Regions from separate parts of the Bowmanella yangjiangensis genome, predicted to be linked through region 1. Evidence: predicted binding sites of a transcription regulator. Region 1 holds the regulator's gene; each other region holds the start of a gene.
What was found. Region 1 encodes LexA, which represses DNA repair genes until DNA is damaged. Its sites were predicted from a motif close to TACTGTATNNNNATACAGTA; they were not measured.

Region 1 (7,075 bases):
ATGCCCAACACAACAGCTACCAGCTTAATAACTAATCGACTGTTGTTTGGAGGAGTCTGCGCCATAAATTATTTCACCACTGGAGGAGTCTCAAAGGTGTGGTATGGCGCCGGTGAGGGTATCTCCCACTCCAGGCCTTCCGCACCTTCCCACACTCTGTCGGTAGCCGGCTCGCCTTGCTTACGACAGGCTTTGATCAACAGAGCCAGGAAAATAAGCTGTGACAGACCAAAGGCAAAGCCACCGATACTGATCCACTTGTTGAAATCAGCAAACTGCAAGGCATAGTCGGGAATACGTCTTGGCATCCCGGCCAAACCTACAAAGTGCATGGGGAAAAACAGCACATTGACCGAAATCAGCGAGCACCAGAAATGCCACTTTGCCAGCCCCAGGTCGTACATTTTTCCGCACCATTTAGGCAGCCAATAGTAAACCGCCGCCATGATCGAGAATACCGCGCCAGTAACTAAGACGTAGTGGAAATGCGCTACCACGAAATAGGTATCATGGTACTGGAAGTCGACTGGCGTAATCGCCAGCATCAGCCCAGAGAAACCACCTATGGTAAACAGCACAATGAAGGCCAAGGCAAACAGCATGGGGATCTCAAACGTTATCGCCCCTCGCCACATGGTGGCCACCCAGTTAAAGACTTTTACACCGGTCGGCACGGAGATCAGCATAGTGGCGAACATAAAGAACAGTTCAGCAGCGACCGGCATCCCGGTGGTAAACATATGGTGCGCCCAAACGATGAAAGACAGCAGCGCGATGGATGCAGTGGCATAAACCATGGAGGCATAACCAAACAGCGGCTTGCGTGAGAAGGTCGGCACAATCTGCGAGATAATTCCAAACGCCGGCAGAATCATGATGTATACCTCGGGGTGACCGAAGAACCAGAAAATATGCTGGAACAGCACTGGGTCACCACCACCGGCAGCGTTAAAGAAGCTGGTACCGAAGAACTTATCTGTCAAGACCATGGTTACCGCACCGGCCAAAACCGGCATAACCGCGATTAACAAGAAAGCCGTGATCAGCCAGGTCCACACAAACAGCGGCATCTTCATCCATGTCATACCCGGCGCGCGCATGTTGAAGATGGTCACGATAACGTTAATGGCGCCCATGATTGAAGAGGCACCCATAATATGCACAGAGAAAACAAACAACGCGGTACTGTCATTGCTGTAAGTGGTGGACAGCGGTGCGTAGAAGGTCCAACCAAAGTTGGGACCACCACCTTCAAGAAACAAGGAGGACAACAGGATCAGGAATGCAAAAGGCAGGATCCAGAAACTCCAGTTGTTCATCCGTGGCAGGGCCATATCCGGTGCGCCTATCATCAAGGGCACCATCCAGTTGGCCAGACCGGTAAACGCTGGCATAACCGCACCAAAGACCATAATCAGGCCGTGCACTGTGGTCATTTGATTGAAAAAGTTGGGGTCCACCAACTGCAAACCGGGTTGGAACAGCTCGGCGCGGATCACCATAGCCATGGCGCCGCCAATCAGGAACATGATAAAGGCAAACCACAGGTACAGGGTGCCTATGTCTTTATGGTTAGTCGTATATAGCCAACGCTTGATACCGGATGGCTTATGGTCATGATGTTCGTCGTGATGCAGGTGTTCTGCTGCAGTGCTCATCATAATTCTCCTATTTGCCTGTCAGGACAGCGTTAACGTCTTTGGCTTGCACAGTATCACCTGTGTTATTGCCCCATGCGTTGCGCTCAAAGGTAATAACAGCAGCCAGTTCCTTCAGACTTAATTGCTTGCCAAAAGATTGCATAGCAGTACCTGAAACCCCATGCACCACAACATCAATGTGTTTCGTCATATCACCTAACGCAATAGGGCTGCCTTTCAAGCCAGGAAACACACCAGGTAAACCTTCGCCGTTGGGCATATGACAGGCAGCGCAGCTGCTTTGGTAAACCTTTCCACCAAGATCCATCAACTCTGTCATGTCCATATTCATGGCCAAGAGTTTCTGCTCTTCCTCTTTGGCTTTACGCTGAATTGCTTCCTGCTCAGCAATCCAGGCGTCATACTCAGCAGGGGCTTTGGCGACAACCACGACCGGCATAAAACCGTGATCTTTACCGCACAGTTCCGCGCACTGACCACGATAGATGCCAGGTTGATTAACCCTGGTCCAGGCTTCGTTAATAAAGCCGGGGTTAGCGTCTTTTTTCACCGCAAAATCTGGTACCCACCAGGAATGAATAACATCATCGGAGGTCACCAAAAAACGTACTTTTTTGTCGGTAGGGATCACCAATGGTTTATCTACTTCAAGGAGGTAGTTTTCACCTTTATTGAATTTGTTACGAATTTGCTCGGGCTGAGTGGCCAACACAGAGTAATACTCAACGTCGTTTTCCATGTACTTGTAGTGCCACTTCCATTGTGACCCGGTTACCAACACTGTCACGTCGGCTTTGCTGGTGTCTTCCATAGCAATCAGAGTATTCGCTGCGGGTACTGCGATAGCGATAAGAATTAGAAAAGGCACCACGGTCCACGCCACTTCCACCTTTACACTTTCGTGGAAATTAGCTGGCTTCACCCCACGGGATTTGCGGTGAAAAATCAGCGCAATAAACATGGCACCAAACACCACAATGCCAATCACAACGCAAATATAGAAAATGGTCATATGCAGGTCGTAGACCTGCGAACTGATATCGGTAACCCCTTTGCGCAAATTTAGCTGGGAGGGCTGCGCCATAGCGCCGACACTCAGCAAGGTCGCAAGCATTGCGGTCAACAAACCTCTGGCCACGTGACGTCTCCTCTGTCAAAACGTAAAAATTCCGCCAGCAAACTGTCGGAACAAAAAGGTGTCGCTGGATATAAAATGACACCCTATTGTTATTTTTTTGTTAAAGGCAGTACAAGAATTACCCAACTGGTTACTTCCCGTCCAGTGATTTCTGACTAATTAACGGTCAAGCGGTTATTTTTTAAACAAAGGTGGCAGCTTCAGGGGTAAAAGCTAACTCGTTAATTTCTGGAAATTTTTATAAGATGAGGCGGTATTAGTAGCTTGTCTGCCTGCCAATAGGCGTTTAGCAGGAAGGAATGGTAAATAGTTAAATAAATCTACAAAAGTAACTGAACCACCATTGGATATCGCAGCGCTCTGACCTCCGGTTTCGCAGCATCTTTGGATGTAAAAATCCACCTGCATAGCAGGTGGCTTTGCTTAAGGGCACCCTAGAAGGGTGCCTTTCTACTCAAGAAAGTGCTAAGTGCTGTTGACGCTCCTCTTCCTCTTTGGCTTGTTTATCCTGATACTTCACATAACGGCGAATGATGTCTTCGTTAGCACCTACCGAATCGACAAAGTATCCTCTTTGCCAAAAATGGTTTCCCCACAATTTCTTCTTCCGCAGATAAGGGAATTTGTTGAACAATCTGATGGCTGTTCGACCTTTTAATGTCCCCATCAACTCTGACACGCTTAAACTCGGTGGCGTTCTCACCGCCAAGTGAACATGGTCAACTTGAAAATTCAGTTCAACCACCACACACTTTTTCATGCTGCAAAAGACATAGATACTTCGGTAAAGCTCTTTGCCTACCTGACCTTTCAAAATCTTGTATCTATACTTCGGCGTCCACACGATGTGATACTGACAACGATAGAATACGTGTGAGGCGGATTCATATCGGCTCATGCTATTTACTCCTTTTATTTGCTGGTAACAAACAAAAGTCAGTATCTAGCATGAGCACTCTACGGGCACAGCCCCGACTGGACGATCACCACCTCCATAGGAGGTGGTTTAAGACTGACAATAAAAAACCCGGCGATTGCCGGGTTGTGAGGAAGTCGGTGTTTTTTGACTTACATCCAGTCACTGTTGCGAATCACACCCACGGCTATACCTTCAATAGAAAAAGGCTGAGTGGCCAAATCAACTTTGATCGGTGCGAATTCCTCGTTTTCTGCATGCAACAGTATTTCGCTACGACCTCGCCGCTCAATACGTTTCACTGTCACCTCATCATCAACCCTGGCCACCACAACCTGGCCGTTATGTACATCCAAGGTTCGGTGCACCGCCAATAAATCACCATCCATAATGCCGATATCTTTCATACTCATGCCGTTAACCCTAAGCAGAAAATCCGCCTTAGGTTTAAACAGATCAGGATCCACCTTGTAGTGAGTTTCCACATGCTGCTGCGCCAGTATAGGCTCGCCAGCGGCAACCCGCCCAATTAACGGCAGCCCTTCATCCAGTTCCTGAGCATCCAATGGAATATTCAGCTTTATGCCTCGGGATGTGCCTGGCAGGATGTCTATAACCCCTTTGCGCGACAAGGCTTTAAGATGTTCTTCAGCCGCATTGGCTGAACGAAACCCCAGCTGTTTGGCAATTTCCGCCCGGGTGGGTGGCATGCCAGTGTGAGCCATGGTGTCTTTTATCAGTTGCAGAACTTCTTCCTGCCTGGGAGTTAATGGACGCATAAGCCTGTTTTTCCATACAGTTTTACTGTCAGTATATCCAGTTACACAAGGATAGCAACTCCCATGAGCCTTTTGCCCATGTGAACGCAAGATTGTCACCAACAGCGCCCGGGAAAAGGACAATCAGGCACGAAAATGCTATGCTTCGCGCACTTTTAGCTGAGGATCCGTCACGATGTTCTGGTTGCACAAGTTGCTGCTGAGCCTGTTTAAATACCCAACCCGCTTACTGGTCAAAACCAAAAGCATTCCAGCTGATATTCATCAAGAGCTGGGTATCAATCGGGATAAGCCCATCATTTATCTGCTGCATACGCACTCAGCCACCGACTTGATTGCACTGCAAAAAGCCACCGAACAAAGCGGACTTCCAGATCCTCTGCAGCCAGTATTCCTGGATGGCAAGCCCTTCCATGCGCACCTTTGTCTGGAAGAGCCACAAGGGTTAATTAGCCGTAAGATACAGAGTATTAAAATCGCCCAGCACTTTGTTGACATACTAAAAATGCAGCGGGATAACCCCGAGCTGGATGTACAAATTGTGCCAGCTTCTATTTTCTGGGGTCGTGCTCCGGAAAAATCCAAGCCAGGCTGGGCTGACTTGTTAGCAGATAGAGCCTCCCCAAGCTGGTTGCGTAAATTGTTCATTGTGTTATTTCTCGGCCGTGACAACTTTGTGTATTTCAGTCGAGCGGTATCGTCCCAACGTATGGCTCAGGAGAAAGGCACCGACGAAATTATCGCGCATAAGTTAACTCGCGTTGCCCGTACTCACTTCCATCGCCGAATTCAATCCATGACGGGGCCTCAAAGCATAGATCGCCAGCAATTGAACTATGCGATTCTGGGTGCCAGTGCCGTTAAAGAAGCCATCGCTGAAGAACAACAAAGTAAGAAGATCAGTGCCGAGCAAGCCAAACAGCAAGCCGAAAAGTATCTGAAAGAAATTGCCGCTGACTACCGTGAGGGTACCATCCGTCTGGGCGATCGCCTGCTCACCCGAGTCTGGAACAAAATTTATAACGGTATCGAAGTACATAACGCGGCACGTATCCGCGAGCTGGCGCAAAACGGCCACGAAATTATCTATGTGCCCTGTCACCGCAGCCATATGGACTACCTGCTGCTTACCTATGTTATCTACCATGAGGGTCTAGCCACACCCCATATTGCAGCCGGCATCAATCTGAACTTCTGGCCGGTTGGGGGGATATTCCGTCGTGCGGGCGCCTTCTTCCTGCGCCGCAGTTTTGCCGGAAACAAGCTCTACACCGCGGTCTTTCGTGAATATCTTGAGTTCTTGTTTAACCGGGGTGTTCCGGTCAAATATTACCCGGAAGGCGGGCGCAGTCGCACCGGCCGTTTGCTTACACCAAAAACCGGCATGCTGGCCATGACTCTGCAAGCCCTGCTCAAAGGCGTTAAACGCCCAGTGAGTCTGGTACCTGTCTATCTTGGCTATGAGAATGTCATGGAGTTGGGTAGCTACCTGAGCGAGCTGAAAGGCAGCAACAAACAGAAAGAATCTTTTGGTCAGGTATTTACAGCCATCAAGAAGCTAAAAAACTATGGGCATGGTTTCCTCAGTTTTGGTGAGCCTATCCAACTGAACAATTATCTGGACAAACGTGTACCGGATTGGCGTCAGGACGCACAATCAGATCCAGAGCGAAAACCCAGCTGGCTAACCCCCACAGTTAACCATTTGGCCAACCAAGTAATGTGTCGTATCAACCAGGCCGCTGCCCTAAACGGCATGGCCCTATGCTCTATGACGTTGCTCGCAGCCGATAATCATGCCATGGCAGAAAAGGATCTTATTGATAGTCTGGAGCTGTTACTCACCATGCTGAGAAAAGCCCCCTACAGCGCACAGAGTAATATTCCGGAGTTAAGTGGCAGCCAGCTGTTAGCGCAAACGCTGGCCTTGAAGAAATTTACAATTCAGGAAGATACCTTTGGTAAGGTGATTTCGCTGGATAGCTACCGCGCTATTACCCAAACTTACTACCGTAACAATATACTCCACTTATTTGCCCTGCCCGGCCTGATTGCAGCCGCCATCCTCTCGGAACATTCCACAACAGCGGCTCGTCTGGAGGCCTATATCAAGGCTATTTATCCCATGCTGAAACGCGAGCTGTTTATGCACATGTCCCAGGACGAAGCATTAGTCTATTCTCGCCAGCTTTTAAGTCAGATGGTATCAATAGGGTTAGTCGTAGAACAGGATGGCAACTATATGCAGCCAGTTCGCACCAGTGCAGCTTATGTGACATTGAACATCCTCAATCAAACACTGCAGCAAACACTGCAACGCTATGCCATAGTGCTGACTCTACTTGAAAAAGAGCAGTCTATCGCGCGTGCCAGCCTGGAAAAGCAAAGCCGGGATCTGGCCGAGCACCTGAGTGCGGTCAACGGAATCCATGCGCCTGAATTTTACGACAAAGGTGTATTTGCCAGTTTCGTCAACGCGTTGAAAGATAACGGCTTGGTCAAAGCCAGTGAAGAAGGTGGCCTGCAACATACTGCGCAAAGTGCTGCGCTCAAAGAGCTGGTTTTGTCACTGGTTAGTTCA
Region 2 (7,075 bases), on a different contig from region 1:
ATGGCCGCCATGCCCACCGCCGCCGAGGTTAGGGTCAACCCCGGCATGGCCAAATCTGTCATAGGCAGCGCGTTTTTGTTCGTCGGTCAGGACTTCATAAGCTTCCTGAATTTCCTTGAACTTCTCTTCCAATGCCTTATCGCCCTGAGTGCGGTCAGGGTGATATTTCATTGCCAGGCGTTTATAAGCCTTTTTGATGTCTCGCTCGGCGGCGTCTTTCGCCACGCCCAGCACTTCGTAATAGTCTCGTTTGGACATATTGCTCACTAGCTCCCGAATACAGCTAAATGGGGCCAGCGTAAAATTAACAAGTTACCTTTGGCTAACAGAGTAATTTTACGCTGACCCCACTTAAGCGTGGCCGCATAGGCGGCCACGTTAACAGGACACAAGATTATTATTTCTTGTCGTCTTTGACTTCTTCGAACTCGGCGTCCACAACATCGTCATCCGTGGCTTTTGCAGAAGCCTGACCTTCACCCTCGGCTTGACCTTGGGCAGCTTTGGCCTGAGCGACTTCCATCAATTTGCCGGACGCTTCAATCAAGGCCTGAGTTTTGGCTTCGATTTCTTCTTTGTCCGTACCTTTGATGGCCGTTTCCAGTGCTGACAGGGCTTCTTCAATCTTAGCCTTGTCATCTGCGCCCAAGGCTTCACCGGCTTCTTCTACCTGTTTACGGGTAGCATGCACCAGGCCGTCAGCTTGGTTGCGGGTTTGCACCAGTTCTTCAAACTTCTTGTCGGCTTCAGCATTAGCTTCTGCGTCCTGAACCATCTTGTTGATCTCATCCTCAGACAAACCGCTGGAAGCCTGGATAGTGATCTTCTGTTCTTTACCTGTGTCTTTGTCTTTAGCAGACACGTGCAAGATACCGTCCGCGTCGATATCGAAGGTCACTTCGATTTGCGGTTGACCACGCATGGCAGCACGGATACCTTCCAGGTTGAACTGACCCAGTGATTTGTTACCAGAGGCTTGCTTACGCTCGCCTTGCAGTACGTGTACCGTTACTGCGGACTGGTTATCTTCGGCAGTTGAGAACACCTGCGACTTCTTAGTCGGAATAGTGGTGTTTTTCTCAATCAGCTTAGTCATTACGCCGCCCATGGTTTCGATACCCAAAGACAGAGGGGTAACATCCAACAGTAATACGTCGGTCACATCACCGGCCAGTACACCACCCTGAATTGCAGCACCTACAGCTACCGCTTCATCTGGGTTTACGTCTTTACGCGGCTCTTTACCAAAGAACTCAGTCACGTATTTCTGTACCAGTGGCATACGAGTTTGACCACCGACCAGGATGATATCGTGGATATCACCAACAGACAGGTCAGCATCAGCCAAGGCTTGCTTCACTGGCTCCAAAGACGCCTTAACCATGTCTTCAACCAAAGATTCCAGCTTGGCACGGGTTACCTTGATGGTCAGGTGCTTAGGACCTGAAGCATCAGCCGTAATATACGGCAGGTTCACTTCAGTTTGCTGGGCTGAAGACAGCTCAATCTTGGCTTTTTCACCGGCTTCTTTCAGACGCTGCATAGCCAGCGGGTCTTTACGCAGGTCTATGCCCTGCTCTTTCTTGAATTCATCAACCAGATAAGTGATCAGGCGGTTGTCGAAGTCCTCACCACCTAAGTGAGTGTCACCGTTGGTCGCCAGTACTTCAAAAGTGTGCTCGCCTTCAACTTCATCAATCTCGATGATGGAGATATCAAAAGTACCACCGCCCAAGTCGTATACGGCAACAACGTTGTCGCCTTTCTTACGATCCATACCGTAAGCCAAGGCTGCGGCGGTAGGTTCGTTGATAATACGTTTTACTTCCAGACCGGCGATACGGCCAGCATCTTTAGTCGCCTGACGCTGTGAGTCATTAAAGTAAGCAGGTACGGTAATAACCGCGGCAGTTACTTCTTCGCCCAGATAATCCTCGGCGGTCTTCTTCATCTTTTTCAGCACTTCAGCAGAGATCTGCGGAGGCGCCATTTTCTTATCGTTCACATCGACCCAGGCGTCACCGTTGTCGGCCTTAATAATGCCAAATGGCATGATGTCGATATCGCGCTGAACTTCTTTATCTTCCCAACGACGCCCAATTAAACGCTTAATAGCGAACAAGGTGTTCTTAGGGTTAGTGACCGCCTGACGCTTGGCTGGCTGACCAACCAAGGTTTCACCATCTTTAGTGAAGGCGATGATGGAGGGGGTAGTACGATCCCCTTCCGCATTTTCAATTACACGAGGTTTGTCACCGTCTAACACGGCAACACAAGAGTTGGTTGTACCCAAGTCAATACCAATGATTCTGCCCATGACGTTACTCCGAAAATTCGTTTAAAAACTTATGCTTTCTTTGTGGGGTTTGGCTCGATTGTTTTCAACAAGCGGGCGAAAAAAATTCCCCAAATAAAATGTGTTTATTCGTGAATAATTACACTTGTACGTCCACGCCACCTTCAGGTGCACGAGACACCATGACCATAGCCGGACGTAACAAACGACCATTAATTTCATAACCTTTCTGCATGACTGCTATAACTGAATTAGGCTCAAGCTCGGCACTTTCCTGCATGCCCATGGCTTGATGCAATTCCGGGTTGAACGGCTGTCCTTGCGGATCAATCACCGTCATGCCGAATTTTTCAATAGTCGCAATAAAGGACTTGTGGGTAATGGCGACCCCTTCAACCAGTGACTTAACCGCATCATTGGAGGCATCAGCAACTTGCAGCGCGCGCTCCAGATTATCAATAACGGTTAACAGTTCACCGGCAAATCGCTCAAGCGCAAACTTTCTGGCTTTGTCCACTTCAGCCTCAGCGCGCTTACGGGCATTTTCCATGTCCGCTCTGGCCCGCAGTACAGAATCTTTCTGCTCTGCCAGATTCGATTCTGCTTGTGCCAGGGCATTTTCCAATTCAACAATGCGCTGTTGCTCAGGAGTTTGTTCTGATTGAACTTGCTCTTGAATAACCTCTTCTTGCGCCTGCTGTTCTTGTTGTGGCTGCTGCTCGGTGCTCATTCGCCTCTCCGTAATACCTAAAAGAATGCCAAAAACGATTGGGTAAATGGGGGTGGCAGGTTGTGATTCAAGGGGTAAATCAACATTTCCATGCAAATTATCCGGTTATGCACTTTAAACAGCGACTTTTTGCCGGCTAACCCTTATTATTTTCAAGTAGATAGCATCCCTTTTTAGAACTTCCGAGCATGCACCAACATTTCGACTGTGTCGGCCTTATTGGCAAACCCCACCATCAGGGCACGAGTGAAACCCTTCAAGCCCTCTATGCGTATTTACGCAGCAAAGGCAAACGTGTACTAGTGGAAGAACGTGTTGCCAGCGAATTGAATGTGGAAACACCGGAAGTGATGGACTTGGTTGCTATTGGCGAGCATGCCGATTTAGCCATAGTTGTGGGCGGCGATGGCAATATGCTGGGTGCGGCACGCGTATTATCGCGCTTTAATATCGGGGTGGTCGGCGTTAACCGCGGTAATCTGGGTTTTTTGACCGATATTCACCCAGATAACATCACCACAGAGTTAGATGGCATATTTGCCGGAGACTATGCCACCGAACAGCGCTTTTTACTGGAAGTGGAAGTATTCCGTCATGGGCAGCTTAAAAGCAGCAATGCCGCCGTGAATGAAGCCGTGCTCCACCACGGCAAAGTGGCGCATATGATGGAATTTGAGGTACATATTGATGAGCAGTTTGTATTCAGCCAACGCTCTGACGGTTTAATTGTGGCAACCCCTACTGGGTCAACCGCCTACTCTCTGTCAGGTGGCGGCCCTATTATGACGCCCAATTTGGATGCGCTGTCCTTGGTTCCTATGTTTCCTCATACTCTTAGCAGCCGTCCCATTGTAGTGGATGCAAACAGTGTGGTACGCCTGGTGGTTTCCCACGACAACAGCGAAGCATTGCAAGTCAGTTGTGATGGCCACGTAGTACTCAGTGTATTGCCAGGGGACGAGATTCAACTGCGTAAAAACCCCTATACACTGCGTTTAATCCACCCTAAAAGTTATAACTATTTTAACGTTCTACGTACCAAACTCGGTTGGGGAAGTAAGCTCTATTAGGCCGAGAGATGGTACGTAGAATATTTTTCCATCACCATCTGGACAAGTCAAAATTACTGTATATAGTTACAGCTAACTGTATGGATAAACAGGTGACTATATGCTGCTTCAACTCTCTATACGCAACTTTGCTATTGTCCAGTCGCTGGATATTGAACTACAAAGCGGAATGACCGCCATTACAGGCGAAACCGGTGCAGGTAAATCTATTGCCATTGATGCATTAAGTCTGTGTCTAGGCGATCGAGCAGAAGCCAGCATGGTAAGAAAAGGCGCCGATAAAGCGGAAATTACCGCCTGTTTTGGCTTGCACAATCTCCCCTTAGCGCAGCAATGGCTTGCCACGCAAGAGCTACAAGAAGATGAACCAGAATGCGTAATTCGCCGAGTAATCTCTGCGGAAGGCCGCTCCAAGGCTTATATCAATGGCGCACCAGTTTCCTTACAGCAGCTCAAAAGTCTGGGGCAATATCTGGTAAGTATTCATGGCCAACATGCCCATCAGCAATTGCTAAAGGCAGACGTGCAAAGAGAATTGCTGGATAGTTATGCCAACCACCCTAACTTGCAGCAAGAACTGACCAAGCGTTACCAACTATTGCTGGATACCCGCAAACAATATCAGCAATTGCAGGATAATCAGCAGCATCGGGAAGCTCGGCGACAACTGTTGGAATACCAGGTTCAGGAACTGGACGAATTTGCCATTGAAGATGGTGAATTTGAACAGCTCGAAATCGAGCACAAGCGTTTAAGCCATAGCCAATCTCTGTTGGAGCAATCTCAGCTTAGCTTCCATCAGCTCTATGATGCTGACGATATTAATGCCTTATCTATTATCCAACACGCTATCGACAGGTTGTCAGAACTACAAGCTCACGATGCCAGTCTGACACCTATTATTGAGTTGCTTTCTGAAGCCAATATCCAGGTGGATGAAGCGTCCCAACAACTTCGCGACTATATAGATGACCTGGAAGTTGATCCTTTCAGAATGCAGCAAGTAGAAGCGCGTTTTTCAAGAGCCATGGAATTGGCCAGAAAACACCAGGTTATGCCAGAAGGACTGTATGAATATCATCAGTCCCTGGCGCAGGAATTCTCACAATTACAGCAAGATGACAATCAATTAGAGGCCTTAGCGGCTACCTTGGAGCAACTTAGGCAGGATTACCTTCAAGCAGCAGAAACCTTAAGCCAATCACGACAAAAAGCGGCGACAAAGCTTGCAGATGAAGTACAGCGGGAAATCCGCCAAATGAACATGAATCAGGCGTGTTTTTCCATTCAGGTGCGCTTTGACTCACAGTTAGCGATCAGTCGTCACGGGCAGGATGTCATAGAGTTTATGGTCGCCACAAACCCCGGGCAGCCAGCAGATGCCCTGGAAAAAGTCGCCTCTGGTGGAGAGTTATCCCGTATTGGGCTGGCAGTGCAGGTTATTGCCAGCACTAACCATAAAGTGCCCACCATGATATTTGACGAAGTAGATACAGGCATTAGCGGACCAACAGCATCGGTAGTAGGCCAGCTACTCAGAAAACTGGGCAAGGATGCACAAGTGATGTGTGTGACTCACCTACCTCAGGTAGCCGCTTGTGCTCATCATCAAATGTTGGTGACAAAATTTAGTGATGGCAAAACCACTGAAACACACATGATTCCACTGGAGCAGCAGCAACGTATAGAGGAGCTGGCAAGGTTATTGGCAGGTGATAAGCTAACCGACACCGCTTTGGCTAATGCCAGGGAACTTTTGGGTCTGTAGTTTTTCCAATGCATTGAAAATTTGCTGATGATCCCCATTTATCAACCAGCGAATTATCAGTTTAGTGCGTGGAGGAGCCCGGAACAGGTTGATGCTGTTTCGGGCGCTTCTTTATCCGGTATTTCAGTGTAAGACTGAGCATAAAACCGACTAACTTTGATGTATGGAATTGGACAGCTACAAGCCAACTACGTTAGGATGCAGCCTTCCTCAGAGAACCAGAACAACATGAAGTACAAAAAACTCGCCATCAGCCTTATAGTGTTGGCCAGCCTGCAGGCTTGCAGTAGTTGGATTTACCGTATTGATATTCCTCAGGGTAACTACCTGGATCAAAAAGACGTAGACAAGCTGCGTATTCAGATGACCAAAGAACAGGTAATTTACATTCTTGGTCAACCTGTGGTGAATGATCCCTTCAATCAGGATAAATGGTACTACGTCTATACAATGAAACGTGGCATGAGTGATGAACATATTCGTAAAGAGCTCATCATCTATTTTGATGCAGGTAAGATAAGTAAAGTTGAAGGTGACTTTGACTTACCCGAGACGTTTAATACGCCCCTAGATCAATGATCCTCATTAGCACATCTTCCCGCTAATATTGGCAGGAAGATGTGTTGCTATTCAGCGAATAACGCTATTCCAGCTTTTGCCACACTTCATATTCCTTAACTCCATCGACTAAGCCTTTGTGGTGCCAGTACGTAATGGTACGTCCATACTCTTCTTTGTGCTCTAACCAGCCAGAGAACACAAAGGTTTTACCAATATGTTCAGACCGAGTGCCTTCTTTTATAGATTCGCTATACTGGCTACCTTCAACAATAAAATCTCCCGACAAATACCCCAGAAACACACCATTTTCAGTGTTCGTCAGTGAAAACTTATTATCCAAAACACTCTTTACCGCAACCAAACTACTATTATCTGCAAGTGAAACCTCACCATTATCTCTGGTGTATTGTCCTTTCACGAAATACCAGTTGCCGTTGTAAGGATTTGCTACCGCAGCGGTACTGAGCAAAATTGACAACATTACCAACCAACTTGATTTCATATTTCTTCCTTGTCTTTGATGGTGAGCGCAACACTAAACGCATCGTATGAGAACTTATTCTTGTCCAGAGCGAAGCGAATTAACTCTCCCACCTGTTACTTTATCTGCCCTGCCCTCGTCTTTAGCTTTCTCTGCCCGGCGGCGTCTG
Region 3 (7,075 bases), 150 kb from region 1:
TCCTATTTCCGATAACCTTTGTCATTACCCTGGCAATATTGATTATTTCCGGCTGACCCCGGAGCATGCTCTGGACAACGCCGCGCGCAAAAAGATGCTGGATTTTGCTTTGTTGCAGCTCGGCAAAAAATACAACTTCTGGCAGTTGGTGCCGTTCTTTTTCAAGCTGGTGTTTAAGAAGCTGCATAAACATCGGGGCTGGCAAGATCACGATATTGCCAGCAGCTATTTTTGCTCAGAATATGTCTCGGCCATTTACACTAAGGCAGACCGTGATCTGGATATTCTGTATCCCAATCATTTCACCTCGCCACAGGCAATTGGCCAGTCCAAATTACTCGAAAAAGTAGGACGCCTGCGCTGAAGGCTTATTTGCCCGAAGCACCCTGGTAACCCCAGCGGGCCATTAATTGCTGGTCCAGACCTAAGTGGTCGAGAATACGGGCCACCACAAAGTCCACCAGATCGCCAATGGATTGCGGTTGATGATAAAAGCCCGGGCTGGCCGGCATGATGGTGGCGCCAATATTAGACAGCTTAAGCATATTTTCCAGGTGCAGGATGGATAAGGGCATTTCTCTGGGCACCAGAATTAATTGGCCCCTTTCCTTAAGTACCACATCCGCGGCCCGTTCAATCAAATTGTCGCTGGCACCCACAGCAATGGCTGACAAGGTGCCGGTCGAGCAGGGACATACCACCATTTGCTTGGGGGCGGCGGAGCCTGAGGCCACAGGCGAGAACCATTCATCTTTGCCAAATACCCTGATTTGCTCAGGTTGGGCCTGATAGCGCTCAATCAGCCAGGCCGCGGCAGCATCCGGCTTGGCCGGAATCTGCAGGTTTTCTTCGGTGGCCAACACCACTTTGGCGGCCGAAGATATCAGCACAAATACCTGACAATTGGCTTTTACCAGCACGTCCAGCAGGCGCAAGGCATAAGGCGCACCCGAGGCGCCGGTAATAGCCAGAGTAATCTGTCGGTCAAAGGCCATGCTGGTCCTCCAATGCGTTAAGTAGCTTCTGATGCAGACCGCCAAAACCGCCATTACTCATCACCAGAATGTGATCGCCCGGCCTGGCGTCGCGAATGATGGCCGCTTGCAGTGCATTCAGATCGTTGTACACCTGGCTGGGCACGGCGCTGGCCTGACAACTTTGCTGCAACGACCAGCGCAGCCCTTCGGGTTCAAATATAAAGGCGCTGTCTGCTTGTTGCCAGGCATTTGCCAACTGGTCTTTAAAGACACCTTGCTTCATGGTGTTGGAACGGGGTTCCAGCACGGCCAGAATACGGGCCGTGCCAACTTTGGCGCGCAGTCCGGCGATGGTCAGGGCGATGGCGGTAGGGTGATGGGCAAAATCGTCGTATAAGGTGATATCTGCCACCTTGCCTTTGACTTCCATGCGGCGTTTAACGTTTTTAAAACTGTTTAATGCCTCTATGGCTAAAGCAGGTTGTACACCAGCAGGGCGGGCGGCAGCCACCGCCATCAGCGCATTTTGGCGATTGTGTTCGCCTTGCAACTGCCAGTCCACCCGGCCTTGTTTAACGCCACCGAGCAGGATATCGAAGCTACTACCATCGGTTGATACCTCAGCCAGTTGCCATTCTTTGCCGGTGCGCTGAATAGGTGTCCAACAACCCATTTGCAAGCAGTGCTCTACATTTTGGTCTTGAGCTGGAGTAATGACCAGGCCATTGCCCGGCACCATACGCAGCAGGTGATGAAACTGCTTTTGAATTGCCGCCAGGTTGTCGAAGATATCGGCGTGGTCGAATTCCAGGTTGTTGATAATCAGGGTGCGAGGGCGGTAATGAACAAACTTGGAACGCTTGTCGAAAAAGGCACTGTCGTATTCATCTGCCTCTATCACAAAAAAGGGTGAATCGCCCAGGCGAGCGGATATACCAAAGTTTTCCGGTACACCGCCAATCAAGAATCCGGGATTTAGCCCGGCATATTCCAGAACCCAGGCCAGCATACTGGAAGTAGTGGTTTTGCCATGAGTGCCGGACACCGCCAGTACCCAGCGGTCTTTGAGCAGATTCTCCAGCAGCCATTGTGGGCCGCTAGTGTAGGGCAGATTACGGTCCAGTACATATTCCACCGCCGGATTGCCGCGGCTCATGGCATTACCTATTACGACCAAATCCGGCGCCGGTTCCAACTGGGCTGGGTCATAGCCTTGGGTAAGGCTGATGCCCAGTTGTTCAAGCTGGGTACTCATGGGCGGATAAACGTTGGCGTCAGAGCCGGTTACGTGATGGCCGAGCGCTTTAGCCAGTGCAGCGATACCGCCCATAAAGGTGCCGCAAATGCCGAGAATATGTATATGCATAATAAACAGGTCAATTCGAATCTGCGCCAAGCCTATCAGAAAGTTCGACTTTGAATAATACCTGTGGCCCTGCCCGGCGACATCTGTGGTCAAACTGGTTACAATAAAAGAACAAAAATAAAAACAAAGCCCTACGGAGTGATTCCAGGGGCAGTCCCTACATCAATATAAGTTCTCTAAGGTCTGAAGTTTATGAAACGACTCAACACACAATTACAGGAAGACGGTTGTCCCCTCGAGTTGATTCTGCTGATCCGCACCTTGTTGGCGGCGTGCAAGGAAATCTCGTTCCGGGTTAGCCAAGGCGCACTGGCCGGGGTGCTGGGCTCAACCCTGAGTGACAACGTACAGGGTGAGCGGCAGAAAAAGCTGGATGTGATCTCCAACCAGATCCTCAAGGATATCCTCAGCGAGTCAGGTTATGTCAAAGCCATTTCTTCCGAAGAAGAAGACAATGTGATTGGCTGTAACCCAGATGGTAAATACCTGATCAGCTTTGATCCACTGGATGGCTCTTCCAACACCGACATCAACAGCCTAATTGGTACTATTTTCTCTGTGATGCATGCACCGCAATGGATGGAACCTGATGACCCTTCTGCCTTCCTGCAGCCGGGCACGCAACAGGTGGCAGCGGGCTATGTGTTATACGGCCCATCTACCATGCTGGCGATGACCACAGGTCGCGGTACGCATTTATATACCCTGGACAAAACCCACGGTGGCTTCCTGCTGACCCGTAACAATGTGCAGGTACCGAAGGAAACCCAGGAATTTGCTATCAACACCTCTAACCAGCGTCACTGGGAACCTTGCATGCAAGAATACGTGGCTGACCTGCTGGCCGGTGATCAGGGCCCCAGAGGTAAAAATTACAATATGCGCTGGGTAGCGGCGATGGTGGGTGATATTCACCGGGTGCTGTGCCGGGGTGGTATTTTCGCGTACCCCTGGGATAACCGTGAGCCGAACAAGCCAGGTAAGCTGCGTCTGATGTATGAAGCAAACCCTATGGCGTTCCTGATGGAACAAGCTGGTGGCGGCGCATCAACCGGTCGTGGCCGCATTCTGGAAGTGATGCCAACAGATATTCACCAACGCGTACCCGTGCTACTTGGCTCAGCCGACGAAGTACAAGCCTGCGTTAGCTACTATAAAGACTGAGTGGGCAATGCCCACTCCTGTTTAAAGCCGGTGGTTAGGCCTGTTTCTTCTCCAGTCTGACCACCTCGGCTTTTTCTTCTTCCAGCAGGCTGGCCGCTGTGTTGCCCTTCAATAGCCTTGCTACCGCATCTTTGTTCTGCGACAACATAATGGACAGATCTTCCATGACGGACTCTTCCAGCTTAACGCCCTTAGCCTGCATGTAGTCAGCCAGATTGTCGGCAACATCCAACATCTTGTCATAGAGATCCGCTTCTTTCTTGTCTGTTGTCACCAGCTTCTCTACCCCTTTGTGTTCAACCACGTAGCGAATAATTATGGCCATCGTTGTCTCCAGATTGGGAAGTGTTTTAACTAGATTCGGAATTAGGTTAACAATTAACTGTATTTATGTACAGTATTTTGTGAGTAAAATTTTCAGCCTCTGTTAACTGGTGCAAGCTGCAATGTGGTGGGAATAAATCACAAGGGCCGCATAAGCGGCCCTTGTGGCGTTGCATTACAACAGTGGTGCGATAACCAGACTCACAATGGCCATCACGTTGATCAGTATATTCATGGCCGGGCCGGATGTATCTTTGAAAGGGTCGCCCACAGTGTCACCTACCACGACCGCAGCATGCACCGGTGAGCCTTTACCGCCATGATTGCCTTTTTCCACGTACTTTTTAGCGTTGTCCCAGGCACCGCCAGCATTCGCCATCATCAACGCTAAAAGTACGCAGCCAAGCAAAGCGCCGCCTAGCATACCGCCCAAAGCATGGGGGCCGATGCCAAAACCTACCAAAGGGGGCACAGCAACTGCCAGCACACCAGGTAGGATCATTTTCTTCAGGGCTGCGGTGGTGGCGATATCTACGCAACGGGCGGTATCGGGTTTGGCTTCACCTTCCATCAGGCCCTTGATTTCACGGAACTGACGGCGAATTTCATGGATCATCTCAAAGGCGGCATCGCCCACCGCCGTCATGGTAATAGACGCAATCAGGAAAGGCAGAATGCCACCAATAAACATGCCGACCAATACCTCGGGGTTACCCAAATGCAAGGTAAAGCCGGGATAATGGTGGGTCATGGTTTCCACAAAGGCGGCAATTATCGCCAGCGCTGCCAGGGCGGCAGCGCCAATGGCAAAGCCTTTACCTATGGCGGCGGTGGTGTTTCCCAGTTCATCCAGAGAATCGGTAATATCACGGGTTTCTTTGCCAAGGCCGCCCATTTCTGCGATGCCGCCGGCATTATCGGCAACCGGGCCATAGGCATCGATAGCCATGGTGATACCTACGGTGGCCAGCATACCCACAGCAGCAATGCCCACGCCATACAGGCCAGAGAGGCTGGTGGAGATAAAGATGATGGCACTTAAGGTCAGCACAGGGACCACCACGGACTGCATGCCTACCGACAAGCCGGTGATCATCACGGTAGCTGGACCGGTTTCACCGGATTTGGCAATCTTACGCACCGGGGCGGCAGCAGTGTAATACTCGGTGACTAAGCCGATGATAATGCCGCCTACGGCACCTGTTACCACTGAACACCAGACATGGTAGTCAATGCCCACCTGCTGCACCACGAAGTAGGCGGCAACCACAAACAGTACGGCCGCACCAATAGTGCCAGCACGCAGGGCAACATCCGGCTTACTGGCAGACATGGCTTTGACCAGTAAAATGCCCAGCACAGAGCAGAGTAACCCTGTAGATGCCAGGGCCAGGGGCAGGAACATCAGGGATTCGCGGCTGCCCAGATTGCCTAAAACCATAGTGGAGGCAATGGCTATAGTGGCAATCATGGCACCGCAGTAAGACTCAAAGATATCCGAGCCCATGCCTGCTACATCGCCGACGTTGTCACCCACGTTGTCGGCAATTACCCCAGGATTACGTGGGTCGTCTTCGGGAATACCGGCTTCAATTTTACCCACCAGGTCGGCACCCACATCGGCACTCTTAGTGAAAATGCCACCACCGACCCGCGAGAACAGTGCCACACTGGATGCGCCCATACCAAATCCGTGGATAACGTGGGCAGTGGCAGGGTCACCGCCAAACATCCAGTACAGCATACCCAAGCCCAGCAGCCCCATGGACGCTACACAGAGTCCCATAATAGAGCCGCCCATAAAGGCCACAGACAAGGCCGAAGCCGCCCCCTGGTCGTGGGCGGCCTGCGTGGTGCGCACGTTAGCCTTAGTGGCGGTAAACATACCAATATAACCGGCCAAGGCCGAGCACACTGCGCCCACAGTGAAGGCGAGCGCGGTATTTGCGCCCAGTGAGAAATAGAGGGCAATGCCCAGCACCAGAGCAAAGATAAACAGCATTTTATATTCACGGTGCATAAACACCATGGCGCCGAGATGGATTTGGTCAGCAATGGCGGCGATAGCCTCATTGGTGACCGGAATACGTTTAATCAGCAGATAAATGATAAAGGCGAAGGCCAGGCCTACCAGACCTAACACGGGCGGCAAATAGAATAGTTCAGTCATAACTTCCCCAAAATTGAACAGGACATAGCCTGCACAAAGTGCTGGCTATGCAATAGCGGGGCCTGGCTACAACCTCAACAAAGTAGCTAACCCCTTTGTTTTTACTTGGCTTTTTAGCATCAGTCGAAACCACTATAGACGCCAGACAATAGCTTGTCAGCAAGTATTGGTGATTTTTGCCAGAATCAAGGTGAGTAAGGAATCCAAGGTGAAAGGTTGGAAAGCAAGCCGCCTAAGGCAAGTAACGTTAGACCATAGTGGCAATGCATAGCGGCATGAAGGGCGGCTAATATGCCTGCAAACTGTTTATTTGCTGCTTAAAAAACGTATAATCCGCGGCACTTCCCGTTTTGTTTAAATTAAGGACCCATCATGAGTTTGAATGCTGTTCCGGCAGGGAAAAATCTGCCAGAAGAAGTGAATGTAATCATCGAAATTCCTGCCCATGCAGATCCTGTTAAATATGAAGTGGACAAAGAATCCGGCGCGATCTTCGTTGACCGCTTTATGGCAACCTGCATGCATTACCCAACTAACTACGGCTACGTGCCTCACACCCTGTCGGAAGACGGTGACCCGGTAGATGTACTGGTTATCACACCTTTCCCTCTGCTGGCGGGCTCTGTGATTGCATGCCGTCCGGTTGCTGTACTGAAGATGACAGACGAGTCAGGTACGGACGCTAAGGTACTGGCGGTGCCAAAAGACAAGCTGTCCACTATCTACCGTGGTGTGAAGGATATCGAAGATGTGCCAGAACTGCTGCGCAAGCAAATCGAACATTTCTTTGAGCATTACAAAGATCTGGAACCTAACAAGTGGGTGAAAATCGACGGTTGGGACAATGCTGAAGCCGCTAAAGCGGAAATCGTAGCCAGCGTAAAACGCTACGAAGAGACGCCGGACAAGCCAGCGTTCTAAGACGATGATAAAGACATAAATCAGGCCCGCTTTGCTGGCCTTTTTTATGCTGCCAGGGCTACAATTGCCGTCCGTTGTCCAGGCTTTGGGCCACTCATGCCGTCCTTACAAGCAGTCCGCCAGAATCCGCAGTTTTTGCTGTTAGCTATGGCC

Region 2: recN (DNA repair protein RecN) is a predicted target of LexA. The motif match lies at 4,171-4,190, and genes of this name have one in related genera.
Region 3: KJY73_RS20455 (YebG family protein) is a predicted target of LexA. The motif match lies at 3,888-3,907, and genes of this name have one in related genera.

The regions. Positions count from the first base shown of each region.
Region 1 covers NZ_JAHDJU010000004.1:32,985-40,059, reverse strand. Annotated here, with positions in the region: gene KJY73_RS19705 (cytochrome c oxidase assembly protein) at 1-65, opposite strand, end outside; gene ctaD (cytochrome c oxidase subunit I) at 69-1,658, opposite strand; gene coxB (cytochrome c oxidase subunit II) at 1,669-2,775, opposite strand; gene tnpA (IS200/IS605 family transposase) at 3,254-3,697, opposite strand; gene lexA (transcriptional repressor LexA) at 3,868-4,494, opposite strand; gene plsB (glycerol-3-phosphate 1-O-acyltransferase PlsB) at 4,670-7,075, shown strand, end outside.
Region 2 covers NZ_JAHDJU010000003.1:312,414-319,488, forward strand. Annotated here, with positions in the region: gene dnaJ (molecular chaperone DnaJ) at 1-258, opposite strand, end outside; gene dnaK (molecular chaperone DnaK) at 398-2,317, opposite strand; gene grpE (nucleotide exchange factor GrpE) at 2,436-3,026, opposite strand; gene nadK (NAD(+) kinase) at 3,215-4,096, shown strand; gene recN (DNA repair protein RecN) at 4,197-5,864, shown strand; gene KJY73_RS17010 (outer membrane protein assembly factor BamE) at 6,093-6,443, shown strand; gene KJY73_RS17015 (hypothetical protein) at 6,508-6,927, opposite strand; gene KJY73_RS17020 (RnfH family protein) at 6,982-7,075, opposite strand, start outside.
Region 3 covers NZ_JAHDJU010000004.1:186,664-193,738, forward strand. Annotated here, with positions in the region: gene KJY73_RS20435 (YiiX/YebB-like N1pC/P60 family cysteine hydrolase) at 1-364, shown strand, start outside; gene KJY73_RS20440 (flavin prenyltransferase UbiX) at 369-995, opposite strand; gene mpl (UDP-N-acetylmuramate:L-alanyl-gamma-D-glutamyl-meso-diaminopimelate ligase) at 985-2,343, opposite strand; gene KJY73_RS20450 (class 1 fructose-bisphosphatase) at 2,536-3,507, shown strand; gene KJY73_RS20455 (YebG family protein) at 3,542-3,832, opposite strand; gene KJY73_RS20460 (sodium-translocating pyrophosphatase) at 4,007-6,001, opposite strand; gene ppa (inorganic diphosphatase) at 6,374-6,922, shown strand; gene KJY73_RS20470 (MFS transporter) at 7,019-7,075, shown strand, end outside.